One region of the Rahnella sp. 2050 genome, then DNA from elsewhere that is predicted to be linked to it. Evidence: riboswitches for the same ligand, from Rfam matches in the RefSeq annotation. Region 1 holds a riboswitch; the other holds the start of a gene.

Region 1 (7,495 bases):
CTTAAATCGTAGTCGTAACTTAGCGCCTGATAAATGGCGAGTTCAATGGTCGTTGCCTGCGGACCGCCACCCAGTGAAAGCACCGTGGCGAAGCTGGCGAAACACAGCATAAAGATTAAGGCGGCGGCGGGGAATATCTGCCGGCGAATGGCAGGCCATTCCACAAAGCGGAATTGCTGCCAGATATTCATGCCGAGTTGTGCGGCGAGCTGGCGCTGCTCAACGGCGATATTTTCCAGTGCCTGCACTAAGAGCCGCGCTGCCAGCGGCAGATTGAAAAAGACGTGCGCCAGCAAAATGCCCTGTAAACCATACGGCGAGAAACGGTAATCCATGCCCAGCCAGCCGCAAATTTGCGCCAGCCAGCCCTGTCTTCCGTAGACACTGAGAATGCCAAACACCGCCACCAAAACCGGCAAGACCAGCGTCATCGCACATAAACGTAATAACAGCTGACGGCCGGGGAAACGGCGGCGGAACAAGGTGCGTGCCAGCAAAATTGCGGGCAGCACCGAGCAAAGCGCTGAAAGCAGCGCCTGCCAGAAAGTAAAGCAGATCACATGCCAGAGATAAGGATCGTGCCAGAGCGATGCGCCGCTTATCTGTGGCGCATGACGCCACAGAGAGCCTAAGGCCAGTACTGCCACCAGCAACATAGCCAGTGACGCGATGACGCCCGGCAACAGCCAGCGAGGGATCAATGGCTGACGGCGTTCTGCCATGCCTGGATCCATTGTGAACGATGAGTAGCGACATCCTGTGCGCTGTATTGCAGAGATTTGGCCGGAATCGTCAGTTGTTTAAAAGCGTCAGGCAGCGGGGTATTCACCACCGGATACATCCAGTTGCCGGTCGGGATCACTTTCTGGAAATCTTCCGTGGTGACGAACTTCATGAACTGTTCAGCAAGTTTCGGTTGCTTGCTGTTTGCCAGCTGGCCCGCCACTTCGACCTGCATGTAATGCCCTTCGGTAAAATCGGCTGCGGCGTAGTTATCTTTCTTCTCTTCGACAATATGGTATGCCGGAGAGGTGGTGTAGCTCAGCACCAGGTCGCTTTCACCTTTGAGGAATAAACCGTAAGCCTCGCTCCAGCCTTTAGTGACGGTGACAGTTTTCTTCGCCAGTTTTTCCCACGCTTGCGGCGCTTTATCGCCGTAGACTTTTTGCATCCACAGCATCAGGCCCAGACCCGGTGTACTGGTGCGTGGATCTTCATAAATCACTTTCCATTTCTGGTCGCTGTTGATCAGCTCATCGAGGCTTTTTGGCGGATTCTTCAGTTTATTTTTGTCGTAGACGAAGGCGAAATAACCGTAATCGTAAGGCACGAAAGTGCTGTCATTCCAGCCGCCTGGCACCGTCAGTCTGGCGTTGGTTTTCGGTGCTTTGGCGAATAAACCGGTTTGTTCAGCGGCCTGCAACAGGTTGTTATCCAGCCCCAGCACGATGTCGGCTTTGCTGTTTTTACCTTCCATCCGCAGACGGTTGAGCAAAGACACGCCATCTTCCAGCGCCACGTATTTCAGTTCGCAGCCGCATTGGGCTTCAAAGGCTTTTTTAATGGCGGGACCGGGGCCCCAGTCAGCAGAGAAAGAATCGTAGGTATAAACCGTCAAAACAGGTTTTGACGCAAATGCAGGTGCAGAAAGTAACAGCAGGCAGGACAGTAATTTTTTCAACTTTGCGCTCCAAAAAAATGAAAGGGCAAAGGATTTTGAGTAAGCATCGCGCAGTCTCAAATCCCTCCGCCGGGATTAACCGGATCAGGTTCGACGGGTTTCAAATCTCAGCCAAACTTGCTCACGGCGTTTACATCGCAGCTTTAACAAGTCGGGCACCCCGTTGAGAACGGATGTCATTCTAGAGATTAACGGCGCGATGCGATAGTCCGATTAACTGTCCGGTGGGGCAAACCAGGCGGATTTAAAGTCGAACCAGCCGAGGGTGTTCATACGCACACCGCGCATACTGCGTTGCCCCTGTAGCACCAGCCAGTGATGGAACAGGGGATGGATCTGATGGCTGACCGTCTGTTTCTGGCTCCATTTCGCCATCGATAAATTCCCGGCGTGCCACAGGGCGGCATCGTCGTTCATCTCTTCGCTAAAGCAATGCTTTGCCAGCGGCAATTCGTAGAAATGCGCGAACAGTGAAAACTCCAGCGGCAGGGTGAAGTTGGCACTGCCGAGCCACAGATCACTTTTGGCATCGCCGCGGTGCCAGACTGCGTAATCCACTATCTGAATAATCAGTTCGATACCTTCTTCCGCCAGCAACGGGCGCAGGGCGTTGCAGATCGCCTGATGTTCGGAATGCTCGCCGTAAAATGTCAGCGTTACCTGCGTCAGGTTTTGCGGTTTGGGCGGACGTGGCCGGGGCGCTTTGTGATGCCATCGCGGCAGCAGGCCATACGCCGGAGACCAGTAGCGCTGGTAAATCGGTTCGGCATTATTCAGTAAGGCGATGGGATTGAGTAAATCGCACAACCACTGGCGTGTTTCTTCAGATTGTCCGACCGGCGAACGCTGGTCAAATAACAGGAAATAGCAGCCTTCTTCAAGGCGACTTTCCAGCTCGCTTTTGCCTGATTCATCGGCCTGAAGCTGTACGCCGGAATGCACCAGCTCTTCACTCAGTTCCGGTAATACCCAGATATTCACCTCGTCGATCAGTGCCCGGAAGCCAAAATAATCGTCAAAGGCGCGGATGCGCAGCTGTGTTTTCAGATTACGCACCACGGCGTAAGGGCCGGTGCCGACCGGATGGCGGGCAAAATCAGGCAGTGACTGCCATTCCTGCGGCAGGATCATCGCGTGGATATTGCCAAACAACCACGGCAGCCAGCGGTCGGGTTCATTCAGGTGGATATCTATGACATTCGCCGTGGGCGTCGTGACTGATTTCAGGTTGCTGAACAGCGGATGCGTTTTCAGGCGAATAAACGTGGCGATAATATCTGCCATCTCGAGTTCGCGACCATGATGAAAATGAATGGCGGGGCGCAGATAAAACCGCCAGTGCAGCGGCGAAACTTCCTGCCAGTGATGGGCTAAATCGCCTTCCGCTTCCCCATTTTCCTCATTTATGCGTGTCAGGCCGCTAAAGATTTGTCTGGCAATGTGGGTTTCTGAACGGCGCAACATGGTGCCGGGCAGCAGATTCATCAGCGGGCGATAATACAGTACGCGCAGAATATGTTTGCCCTGACGGAAACTGCGACCGAGCTGGGACAGCAGCATCTGGCGCACCAGGGTTTTGTCGCCGACCAGTTGTACCAGCTGATCAATGCTGTCCTGTTCCAGCAGCTCTTCAGCGCGCTGTTGCTGGAGTGCCAGCCCGGTATAAAGAAATTTCAGCGTGGATCGTTTGCCGCGTCCGGCCTCTGCATCCCACGTCAGCCAGCCCTGTCCCTGCATGGTGCTGAGCAACGAGCGCATGTGTCTGCGTGAACAGTTCAGGACTTCTGACAGTGCCTGTAATGTCGTTTCAGTTTCTTCACCGTGACAGCTTTGCCATAAGCGGATGAACTGTTGTTGCAAACGGGATGAGGACATAAAAGAGGAACTCCGTGGCCGATCTTCATCAATTTATCTTTCCTCATATTACGCCGATACTGTTTCTCAACGAAAGCCTGTTGTGAACAACCGGAGATCATCATGAAACGCAGTCTGAACGCCCGTTTCTATCAGCGTTATTTTGAAGCCATCAAAAAAAACGCCTCTAAAAATCATGCAGACTGGCTGTCCTGGGTTCCGGTGCAGTACCGTCTGGATATTCTGTCCCGTCTCACGCAGTGGGATATGGAAACGATGGACGACGAGCAATACCGCCGGCGACTGTGACTTCAGGTCTGACTAAATTCGATTTTCTGAGTAATGGTGTATTGTCACCAGCCAGTGAGGAAACTCACTGGTTTTTTTATGCTCATTTTCCAGAACCGACTGAAACTTCGCTACACTGTCTGTCTTGCTTTATCTGCATTCATTTCTCAGGGACGACGTCATGTCAAAACCTCGTTTTAATCGTATTTATGTCACCTTTCTGGTGGTCTCCTTGCTGTGCGGCGTGGCGGGTGCATTACAGGCGCCGACGCTGAGTCTGTTTCTGACCAACGAAGTGAAGGTCCGTCCGCTGTGGGTCGGCTTCTTTTATACCGTTAACGCCATCGCGGGGATCGCGATCAGCTTTCTGCTGGCTAACCGTTCCGATAACAAAGGCGACCGGCGGAAATTGCTGATGTTCTGCTGCCTGATGGCGATCGGCAACAGTCTGGTCTTTGCCTTCAGCCGCGATTATCTGGTGCTGATCACTGTCGGTGTGTTGCTGGCAGCGATAGGTAACGCGTCGATGCCCCAGCTCTTTGCACTGGCGCGGGAACATGCGGATCGCTCCGCCAGTGAAGTGGTGATGTTCAGCTCGATGATGCGTGCGATGCTCTCGCTGGCCTGGGTGCTTGGCCCGCCGCTGTCGTTCATGGTGGCGTTGAACTACGGCTTTACGCCAATGTACCTGAGTGCGGCAGCGGTGTTTGTCGGCAGCATACTGATGATCCTGTTTTTCCTGCCCTCAGTACCACGCCTTGAACTGCCAGTGGACGAAAAAGTAGTGCATGCCAGCGCCTGGCGTAACAAAGATGTTCGTCTGCTGTTCTTTTCTTCTTTGCTGATGTGGACCTGCAATATCATGTATGTCATTGATATGCCGCTGTACATCACCAGCGATTTGGGCCTGCCGGAAGGGCTGGCAGGCTTGCTGATGGGGACGGCGGCCGGGCTGGAAATTCCTGCCATGTTGCTGGCCGGGTATCTGGTGAAACGTACCGGCAAACGCAAGCTGATGCTGTATGCCGTGGCGAGTGGTGTGATTTTCTATGCCGGACTGGTGGCGTTTCAGTTCAAGGCGGCGCTGATGATCCTGCAACTGTTCAATGCGATTTTCATCGGCATCGTGGCGGGGATCGGCATGCTGTATTTTCAGGATCTGATGCCGGGAAGGGCAGGTTCAGCGACTACGCTATTCACCAACAGCATTTCCACCGGTGTGATTTGCGCGGGGTTGCTGCAGGGCTTTATCGTGGAAAACTTCGGCCATTATCCGGTCTACTGGGCAGCAACTGTGCTGGCGGTGGTGGCGCTCGGGCTGATGTATAAAGTCAAAGATGTTTAAATGACGTAAGGTTAATGAGCGATTTATTCGCTCTTTAACCTATTCAACTGAATAATATATTCCGTTTTTTGCTTGTTCCGGCAACGTCTTAATAATTTTGAAATATCTGTTTTTATCCTGCAAAGATTAATGTTTTAAGTACTTCGCATCCTCTTTACCTGTATGGCTAATGAAAAGTATTTTCTATAATATCGTCTTTCTTAAAATTCTAATGCAGGGTATTAAATATGATTCCAGTTGTACTTATCAGGAAAACATATAATTCATTTATTGATGAGAAAAAATCTGAGGGCTGCTGTATTGGGTTATGCCTGACGTGGCTGGGCGATATATTAAAAGAAAGGCCGGTACAACAAAGGGGGGGCTGGTTTTCCGGCTGGCTTTCCGGTTGGTTCTCCACGCCACTGACACCTGACAAGAAAGCCTTAATCCCCTCTGATACTGCGAAGCTGAGGCTATTGCTTGAACGTTCATACCGGCGGCACGAGAGCTATCTGAGGAGCTGCAAGGAGAGTCAGCAGGATCCGAAACGTCAGACAGGACGCCATCAGGTCTTTGTTAATTATAAAAATTTCCGTCAGGCAGAAAAGGAAAGAATAACTGGCGTTCCCGGTTTACAGTATCGTCTGATAACACGTAATGATTTCATGTTATTTAACGGGGTAAACAGTTTTGGTCAGGCTCACCCTCTCACCGGGGCGATCATTGCTTTCCGGTTTTCTGAGGTACCGGGTGAGGTTGGCTATCATGCCGTTGCGGCGTTTCGCTACAGTGCTTCGGAATGTTTTTTTCTCGATCCCAATTTAGGATTATTTAAAACATCCTCTTCTTATCCTATGTTAGATATTACTAAATATATTAAAAAAGTATATAGAGAGGCTGTTCCATTAATGGAGTTTATAGTTTCTAAGAAAAGCTAATTAAATGGTGGCCGATATTTGTGCATTCGCCGTTGTTGAGTAAAAATATTAGAAGTGTTTTGAATATGATTAATGTTATTTCCATCGAAAAAAATTATGGTTCAGTCGATTTTTTATCAGGCAAGTACCAGGATCCCATCGCTGTAAGTGAAATAATCGTGACAAAGAAACTGAAGACAGGATGACTATGCAGGGGTAACTTTGCAGAGGCTTTCGGGGATGCCTGAAGGCTGATGAAGAAAGCGGGGCTGGGCCCGCCTTCTTCATCGTTTACAGATAATGATCATTGCATAAACGCAGGCTGATTCTTCTCGTAGCCGGAGATATTTTCTTCGTGCTGCAAGGTCAGACCGATGCTGTCCAGACCGTTGATCATGCAGTGACGACGGAAGCTGTCGATGACAAACGGATAGCTTTTATCGCCCGCTTTAACAGTCTGCGCTTCCAGATCCACTTCGAACTGAATGCCTTCGTTAGCTTTCACCAGCTCAAACAGTTCATCCACTTCGGCGTCGCTCAGCGTGATTGGCAGCAACTGGTTGTTGAATGAGTTACCGTAAAAGATATCGGCAAAGCTTGGCGCGATCACAGCATGGAAACCGTAATCGGTCAGTGCCCATGGCGCATGTTCGCGGGAAGAACCGCAGCCAAAGTTTTCACGTGCCAGCAAAATGCTCGCGCCTTTGTAGCGCGGTTTGTTCAGCACGAAATCAGGATTTGGCACCTGACCGGCATCGTCCAGAAAACGCCAGTCATTAAACAGATGCTGGCCAAAACCGGTACGGGTGACTTTCTGTAAAAACTGTTTAGGAATGATGGCATCGGTATCGACGTTAGCTGCATCCAGCGGAACCACCAGACCGATGTGTTGGGTAAATTTAGCCATGGTGTTTTCCTCAGTTCAGTTCACGGATATCAGCGAAACGGCCGGTGACCGCCGCCGCTGCCGCCATTGCCGGGCTGACCAGATGCGTGCGACCGCCACGACCCTGACGGCCTTCGAAGTTACGGTTGCTGGTAGACGCGCAACGTTCGCCCGGTTCCAGACGGTCATTGTTCATCGCCAGACACATAGAACAGCCTGGCAGACGCCATTCAAAGCCCGCTTCGATGAAGATCTTATCCAGCCCTTCTTCTTCCGCCTGCGCTTTTACCGGGCCGGATCCCGGTACCACAATGGCCTGTACGCCGTTCGCCACTTTACGGCCTTTGGCCACCGCTGCCGCAGCGCGTAAATCTTCGATACGGGAATTGGTGCAGGAGCCGATGAACACTTTATCAATCGCCACGTCGGTCAGTTTAATGCCCGGCTGCAAATCCATATACGCCAGCGCTTTTTCCGCTGAGGCACGTTCTACCGGATCGGCAAAGGATGCCGGGTCAGGGATGGTCTGATTCACGGCCATC
Region 2 (7,495 bases), on a different contig from region 1:
ACGCCGGATGTACGGCAGTTGCGCTGTACGGTTTCCTGATCCGGATATAAACAGGCGTAACAACCGTGAGCGTAAGGGGCTTCAATAACCAGAAGTTGTCCGCTGAATCCGACGGCGCTGCCGCTGATCAAGGTTTTACCGGCATCCACACAAACTTTATTAACTGCATGCCGGGTTTCCATGTTATCGCTGCAATCCAGAACGATATCGGCGTCCGATACGGCACGGGTCAATGCTTCTCCCGACAGACGTTCCGTGATGGCCACCGCTTCGCAAAGCGGATTCAGGCGCAGCAGTTCACGCTTTGCCAGAACGGCTTTGGGCTGATCGAGATCTGCCGTACGGTAGAGGATTTGCCGCTGAAGATTGGTGATATGCAATTGATCGTCATCGGCCAGAATCAGCTTACCTACGCCTGCTGCTGCCAGGTACAAGGCTGCGGGAGAGCCGAGGCCACCAAGGCCGACAATCAGTACTTTCGCCGCCTGTAATTTTTCCTGTGCCAGCGGACCGAATTCCTCCAGCATCAACTGGCGGCTGTAGCGCATAAAAGCCGCATCGTTAAGCATCTTGCGGCACCTTGCTGGCGCATAAGGCCAGCAGTTGTGCCGTCGCTGCACGCCAGTCCGCCGCCTGCGTAATGGCACTGACGACGGCTATACTGCCGACGCCGCAGTCGAGAACCGACGCCGCGCGGTCGATGCTGATCCCACCAATGGCCACCGTCGGAAAGCTGCCATCGAGCTTCTTAACATGTCGGGTGAGTTCTGCCAGCCCTTGCGGCGCCGAAGGCATATCTTTGGTCTGCGTCGGGAAGATATGGCCGAGGGCGATGTACGAAGGATTCACCGCGACAGCGCGTGCCATTTCAGCATCGTCATGCGTGGAAACGCCCAGCCGTAAGCCGGCCTGACGGATAGCCTCAAGATCGGCAGTATCCAGATCTTCCTGACCCAAATGCACCCCATACGCCTGATGCTTGACCGCCAGACGCCAGTAATCGTTGATGAATAACCGGGCCTGATATTTTTTACCGAGCGCGATGGCATCAATAATTGCTGGCTCGGCTTGCTCATCAGGCAAATCTTTCACACGCAGTTGCAGTGTTTTAACGCCCGCGTCCAGCAGACGGGCAATCCATTCCACGGTATCAACGACCGGATATAAACCGAGGTGGAATGGAACGGCAGGAAAGGATTGAGAGGACGGATTCATTTGCTGCTCTCCGAACTGAGGTTATCGGCCGGGTGATAAAGCTCACCGCCGCGCGAACGGAATTCGGCAGACATCTGCGCCATACCGGATTCAACGAGTTCTATTGGCTGGGTTTTGGCTTCAAGCGCAGCGGCGTAATCGCGAACTTCCTGAGTGATTTTCATCGAGCAGAATTTCGGGCCACACATCGAGCAGAAGTGTGCAACTTTGCCGGATTCCTGCGGCAGCGTTTCATCGTGGTAGGCGCGTGCCGTTGCCGGATCGAGAGCCAGATTAAACTGATCTTCCCAGCGGAATTCGAAACGCGCTTTTGACATGGCGTTATCGCGGATTTGGGCACCGGGATGGCCTTTAGCTAAATCGGCAGCATGTGCTGCGATTTTGTAGGTAATCAAACCCTGCTTAACGTCTTCTTTGTTCGGCAGGCCCAGATGCTCTTTCGGCGTGACATAACAGAGCATGGCGCAGCCAAACCAGCCAATCATCGCGGCGCCAATACCGGACGTAAAGTGATCGTAACCCGGCGCGATATCGGTAGTCAGCGGACCAAGGGTATAGAACGGGGCTTCGTGACAATGCTCGAGTTCTTCGGTCATGTTGCGGCGGATCATCTGCATCGGCACATGTCCCGGACCTTCGATCATCACCTGAACATCGTATTCCCAGGCAATTTTGGTCAGTTCGCCCAGTGTGCGTAATTCGGCGAATTGCGCTTCGTCATTGGCATCCTGAATCGAACCCGGACGCAGGCCGTCGCCCAATGAAAGCGAGACATCATAGGCGGCGCAGATTTCACAGATCTCGCGGAAATGCTCAAACAGGAAGCTTTCGCGATGATGTGACAGACACCATTTCGCCATGATCGAACCGCCGCGCGACACGATCCCGGTCAGGCGTTTGGCGGTCATCGGCACATAACGCAGCAACACTCCGGCGTGAATGGTGAAGTAATCGACGCCTTGCTCGGCCTGTTCAAGCAATGTATCGCGGAATATTTCCCAGTTCAGATCTTCGGCCACACCGTTCACTTTTTCCAGGGCCTGATAAATCGGCACGGTGCCGATCGGTACCGGACTGTTACGCAGGATCCATTCACGGGTTTCATGTATATAACGTCCGGTGGAGAGATCCATTACGGTGTCCGCGCCCCAGCGTGTCGACCACACCAGTTTCTCCACTTCTTCTTCGATGGAAGATGTCACCGCCGAGTTGCCGATATTAGCGTTCACTTTCACCAGGAAATTACGCCCGATGATCATCGGCTCTGATTCAGGGTGGTTAATGTTGGCGGGAATAATCGCGCGCCCGGCAGCCACTTCCTGTCGCACAAACTCTGCAGTGATACTGGCGGGCAGATGCGCGCCAAAGCTTTCGCCGGGATGTTGCTGGCGCAGAACCTCGCCGCGGATCCGTTCACGCCCCATATTTTCGCGAATGGCGATAAATTCCATCTCAGGTGTGATGATGCCTTTGCGGGCGTAATGCAGTTGCGTGACATTTTTACCCGCAATGGCTTTGCGAGGGCGCGGCAGGTGTTCGAAGCGGAGGTGGTCCAGCCCGTCATCCGCCAGCCGCTGCTGAGTAAAACCGGAACTGACCTGTGAAAGTTCCTGCGTGTCCGCACGCTCGTTTATCCAGCGGGCGCGTAATTTTCCCAGACCGGTATGCACGTCGATAACTGCCGCCGGATCACCGTAAGGTCCGGCGGTGTCGTAAACAGGAATTGCTTCGTTTTCTTCGAACTGCGGATTGTCTTTGCCGCCGCCGACCAGCGTCGGGCTGAGCTGGATTTCACGCATCGGCACGCGGATATCTTCGCGGTCAGCTTCAAGATAAATACGCCGGGAGTTGGGGAAAGCTTCGCCCTGCAAGCTGTCGATAAACGATTGTGCCTGCGCGCGTTGTTCACGGCGATTTGACGGTTTCTTTTCAGAAATAACGGGTTTTTGGGTACTCGACATAGCAAATTCCTCGCAAAAAAACGTGATGGAAAATTGCTTGTCAGGAGGTTTACGGCAGGAGTAAAAATGGGCGGTGCAGCACGGGCGGCCTTATGCAGGCAGATGCCTGATTGCGCTGAACGCATAACATTACTCTTGTTCCCTTCGCGGGTACTAACCCGATCAGGTTCCGCGGATCCCGAATTAACGGTCTCAGCCTGGCGTAATTCTCAACAGAAAATTATGCGCTAGGCACTCCGACAAGAAGCCTCAATATAGGAGGCGTTTTTTTAAACTACAAGTAAAACCATAACCCTGAGCAGGGTTTTATTGTGGCAACGTGTTAAGCCGGTCTGGCGAGATCAGGTTCATTTTCCGAAGGTGGCACACTCTCCGGGGCTGGCTCAAAAGCCATGATAATTAATTGATCTTCCAGTTGAAAACGGGCATCTAATGCCTCACCGATATCCGATAATGCATAGTGAAAGGCGAAAGCATTGTCATCGTCAATATCAGTTTCTGTGTAACTGTCATGGAAAGCCATGATAGCTTCAGTATTCAGCTCCAGAGCAGGGTAGATTTTTGCCGCCTGTACTTTTTTCGGGCTGCCTGCGCCATCGACTTCTTCAATGATGCGTGGATAGAGATGAAAATGCCCGGCAGAAAGATAGTCGACCAGATGATGGCAAAAACTGTCCAGCGCCTTTTCATTCAAAGGTGTATGTTTTTCTTTATTGGGTTTCAGACCGACGAAAGTGCAGTACGAAACCAGCAGTTCTTTGCGTGCGTGCAGCCATTGATCCACTAACTCATTACTGCCACCAACGCGTTGGGTCAGTCTTTCCAGACGATTTAGCATGGTTGACTCCGTGAGCGACAAAAAAAGTAACCAAAAGTTACTAATATGTAAATATCTTACTCAGATTGTCAGTCCCGACGAGGTTATGCAACAACAATTATGGAATTACAGATTACTGAGCAACACAACGGTTGGTGGATCATCAGCCAGGAAGGCAAGCTATGGCTGCCTGAGGGTGAACTGCCGTTTGGCAGCGCCGCACAATTTTCTCTGACCGGTAAAACAGCGCGGCAGATCGGCGAATGGCAGGGCGAACCTGTCTGGCTGGTTCGTCAGACGATGCCAAACCATATGGTTTCTGCCCGTCAGTTGCTGGATCAAGATCGCGGATTATTCCAGTTGGTCGGGCGTGGTGTGCAGTTGTCAGAGTTTTACCGTTCTCACAAGTTTTGCGGTTACTGCGGACATGAAATGCACGTCAGCAAAACCGAGTGGGCTGCACTCTGCGGGCACTGTCGCGAACGCTATTATCCGCAGATTGCGCCCTGCATCATTGTGGCTATCCGTAAGGGAGATGAGATTTTGCTTGCGCAGCATGTCCGTCATCGTAATGGTATTCACACGGTTCTGGCGGGTTTCGTGGAAGTCGGAGAAACGCTGGAAGAAACTGTGGCACGTGAAGTGATGGAAGAAAGTAACATCCGGGTGAAAAATGTCCGTTACATCAGTTCCCAGCCCTGGCCGTTCCCCAATTCGCTGATGATGGCATTTATGGCGGATTACGACAGTGGCGACATACAGCATGACCCGAAAGAGTTGCTTAACGCGAATTGGTATCGCTTTGATGCATTGCCGCAGTTGCCACCGCCCGGGACGATTGCGCGCCGCCTGATTGAAGACACCGTTGCCCTTTGTCGTGCCGAACACGAAGAGTAGAGGCGATTTTACGTGATAGAATGCTGTCAGATGATTGTCGGGCGGCCCGAATACTGAAGGAAAGAGCAAGAATGAATGAGTTGAAAAACGACCGTTACCTGCGTGCTTTGTTACGTCAGCCAGTGGACATTACACCGGTCTGGATGATGCGTCAGGCTGGTCGTTATTTGCCGGAGTACAAAGCAACCCGCGCTGAAGCCGGTGATTTTATGTCGCTGTGCAAGAATGCCGAGCTGGCCTGTGAAGTGACTTTGCAGCCGCTTCGTCGCTATCCGCTGGATGCGGCGATCCTGTTCTCTGACATCCTGACCATTCCTGATGCGATGGGGCTGGGGCTCTATTTTGAAGCCGGTGAAGGCCCGCGTTTTTCTTCACCACTGACGAATCGTGCCGATGTCGAAAAACTGCCGGTTCCGGATCCTGAAATGGAACTCGGGTATGTCATGAATGCCGTGCGTACCATCCGTAAAAACCTGCAAGGTGAAGTGCCGCTTATCGGTTTCTCCGGCAGCCCGTGGACGCTGGCGACGTATATGGTAGAAGGGGGCAGCAGTAAAGCCTTCACCAAAATCAAAAAGATGATGTACGCCGATCCGGCGACTATGCATCTGTTACTCGATAAAGTGGCAGACAGCGTCATTCTTTACCTTAATGCACAGATCAAAGCTGGCGCCCAGTCTGTGATGATTTTTGACACCTGGGGCGGCGTGTTGACTCCTCGCGATTACCGCGAATTCTCCCTGAACTATATGCACAAAATTGTTGATGGTCTGATCCGTGAAAACGAAGGACGTCGTGTGCCGGTGACTCTGTTTACCAAAGGCGGTGGTCAGTGGCTGGAAGCGATGGCCGCAACGGGGTGCGATGCGCTGGGTCTGGACTGGACCACCGATATTGCCGATGCACGCCGTCGTGTGGGTGACAAAGTCGCGATTCAGGGCAACATGGATCCTTCAATGTTGTATGCCTCGCCAGTGCGTATAGAACAGGAAGTGGAGACCATTCTGGCCGGTTTCGGCAAAGGCAATGGTCATGTGTTCAATCTGGGCCACGGCATTCATCAGGATGTCCCGCCGGAAAATGCGGGTGCCTTTGTGGAAGCGGTGCATAGCCTGTCCCGGCAATATCACGAGTGAAATCCCGGTATGATCGATACCCGTGCTTTACGTGAAGAACAACGGATCCTCGCAGATCAGATCGAACTGCAGGATCCGCCAGGATTTACCACTCCCGCGTTGATCGCGGGAGTGGATGTCGGTTTCGAACAGGGCGGTGAGGTGACACGTGCGGCGGTGGCTGTTTTGCGCTACCCAACGCTGGAACTGGTGGAATATCAGATTGCCCGCATTCCCACTGTTATGCCGTACATTCCCGGTTTCCTTTCCTTCCGCGAACTTCCCGCACTGCTGCAAGCCTGGCAGCAACTCTCATTGCAGCCTGATTTGGTTTTTGTCGACGGGCAGGGGATCGCGCATCCGCGCCGTCTCGGCGTTGCCAGTCACTTTGGTCTGATGATCGACGTGCCGACGATTGGTGTGGCGAAAAGCCGTCTATGCGGTCAGTTCCTGCCATTAGGCGATGAACTACACAGCCGCCAGGCGCTGTACGAAGGGGATGAACAGATTGGCTGGGTGTGGCGCAGCAAGCTACGCTGTAATCCATTATTCATCTCACCCGGTAATCGTATCAGCATGGATTCATCGTTTTATTGGGTCGAACAGTGCATAAGACAATATCGTCTGCCGGAGCCTACCCGTTGGGCGGATGCTGTGGCATCAAACCGGGCGGCGTTTCAACGCTGGCAACGGTTGAGTGATGATCTTTAGGAATCAAGGAATAGGGATATTGATTTATTTCAGGTAAACTCCCGCGCAGAAAAGTTAACGAGATCAACTCATGTTACGTAATCCAATTCATTTACGTCTCGAAAAGCTGGAAAGCTGGCAACACGTGACGTTTATGGCGAGCTTGTGTGAACGCATGTATCCGAACTATCAGGCATTTTGCCTGGAAACCGGGTTTGGCGAACCACAGCTTTACCGCCGCATCCTGGATTTAATTTGGGAAACGCTGGTGGTAAAAGACGCCAAGGTCAATTTTGACTCACAGCTCGAAAAACTGGAGGAAGCGGTGCCTTCTTCTGATGATTACGACATCTATGGGGTTTATCCGGCCATTGATGCGTGTATTGCATTAGGCGAACTGATTCATTCGCGTCTGAGTGGCGAAACGCTGTCTCACGCGGTTGCCGTCAGTGAGACGTCAATTCGTACTGTCGCGATGCTGGAAATGACTCAGGCCGGGAAAGAAATGACCGATGAAGAACTCAAAGTCATTCCTGCCGTTGAAGAAGAATGGGACATCCAATGGGAGATTTTTCGCCTGTTGGCTGACTGTGAGGAGCGTGACCTGGAATTAATAAAAGGGTTACGTTCTGACCTGCGTGAAGCTGCTGTCAGTAACATTGGCATAAATTTAGCGCAATAAGGCAAGAAAACGTGATTTAACGCCTGATTTGTCGTGCCTTAAGGCTTCACATCCGCACCCTGTCTGGTCTACATTTGGGGGGCGTAAAAAAAGTGGCTATCGGTGCGTGTATGCAGGA

Evidence for each region. Region 1 has a riboswitch for thiamine pyrophosphate ahead of thiB (thiamine ABC transporter substrate binding subunit). Riboswitches for the same ligand answer to the same signal wherever they lie in the genome.
Region 2: another riboswitch for thiamine pyrophosphate. It lies ahead of thiC (phosphomethylpyrimidine synthase ThiC); the one in region 1 lies ahead of thiB (thiamine ABC transporter substrate binding subunit).

The regions. Positions count from the first base shown of each region.
Region 1 is NZ_JBEPKE010000002.1:387,825-395,319, forward strand. It holds gene thiP (thiamine/thiamine pyrophosphate ABC transporter permease ThiP) at 1-722, opposite strand, end outside; gene thiB (thiamine ABC transporter substrate binding subunit) at 698-1,681, opposite strand; TPP riboswitch at 1,725-1,854, opposite strand; gene sgrR (HTH-type transcriptional regulator SgrR) at 1,895-3,556, opposite strand; gene sgrT (glucose uptake inhibitor SgrT) at 3,659-3,844, shown strand; gene ABIC79_RS09000 (MFS transporter) at 4,005-5,168, shown strand; gene ABIC79_RS09005 (hypothetical protein) at 5,396-6,088, shown strand; gene leuD (3-isopropylmalate dehydratase small subunit) at 6,372-6,974, opposite strand; gene leuC (3-isopropylmalate dehydratase large subunit) at 6,985-7,495, opposite strand, start outside.
Region 2 is NZ_JBEPKE010000015.1:4,601-12,095, reverse strand. It holds gene ABIC79_RS25240 (HesA/MoeB/ThiF family protein) at 1-569, opposite strand, end outside; gene thiE (thiamine phosphate synthase) at 562-1,215, opposite strand; gene thiC (phosphomethylpyrimidine synthase ThiC) at 1,212-3,176, opposite strand; TPP riboswitch at 3,299-3,425, opposite strand; gene ABIC79_RS25225 (Rsd/AlgQ family anti-sigma factor) at 3,499-4,014, opposite strand; gene nudC (NAD(+) diphosphatase) at 4,114-4,890, shown strand; gene hemE (uroporphyrinogen decarboxylase) at 4,962-6,026, shown strand; gene nfi (deoxyribonuclease V) at 6,036-6,716, shown strand; gene ABIC79_RS25205 (YjaG family protein) at 6,787-7,377, shown strand.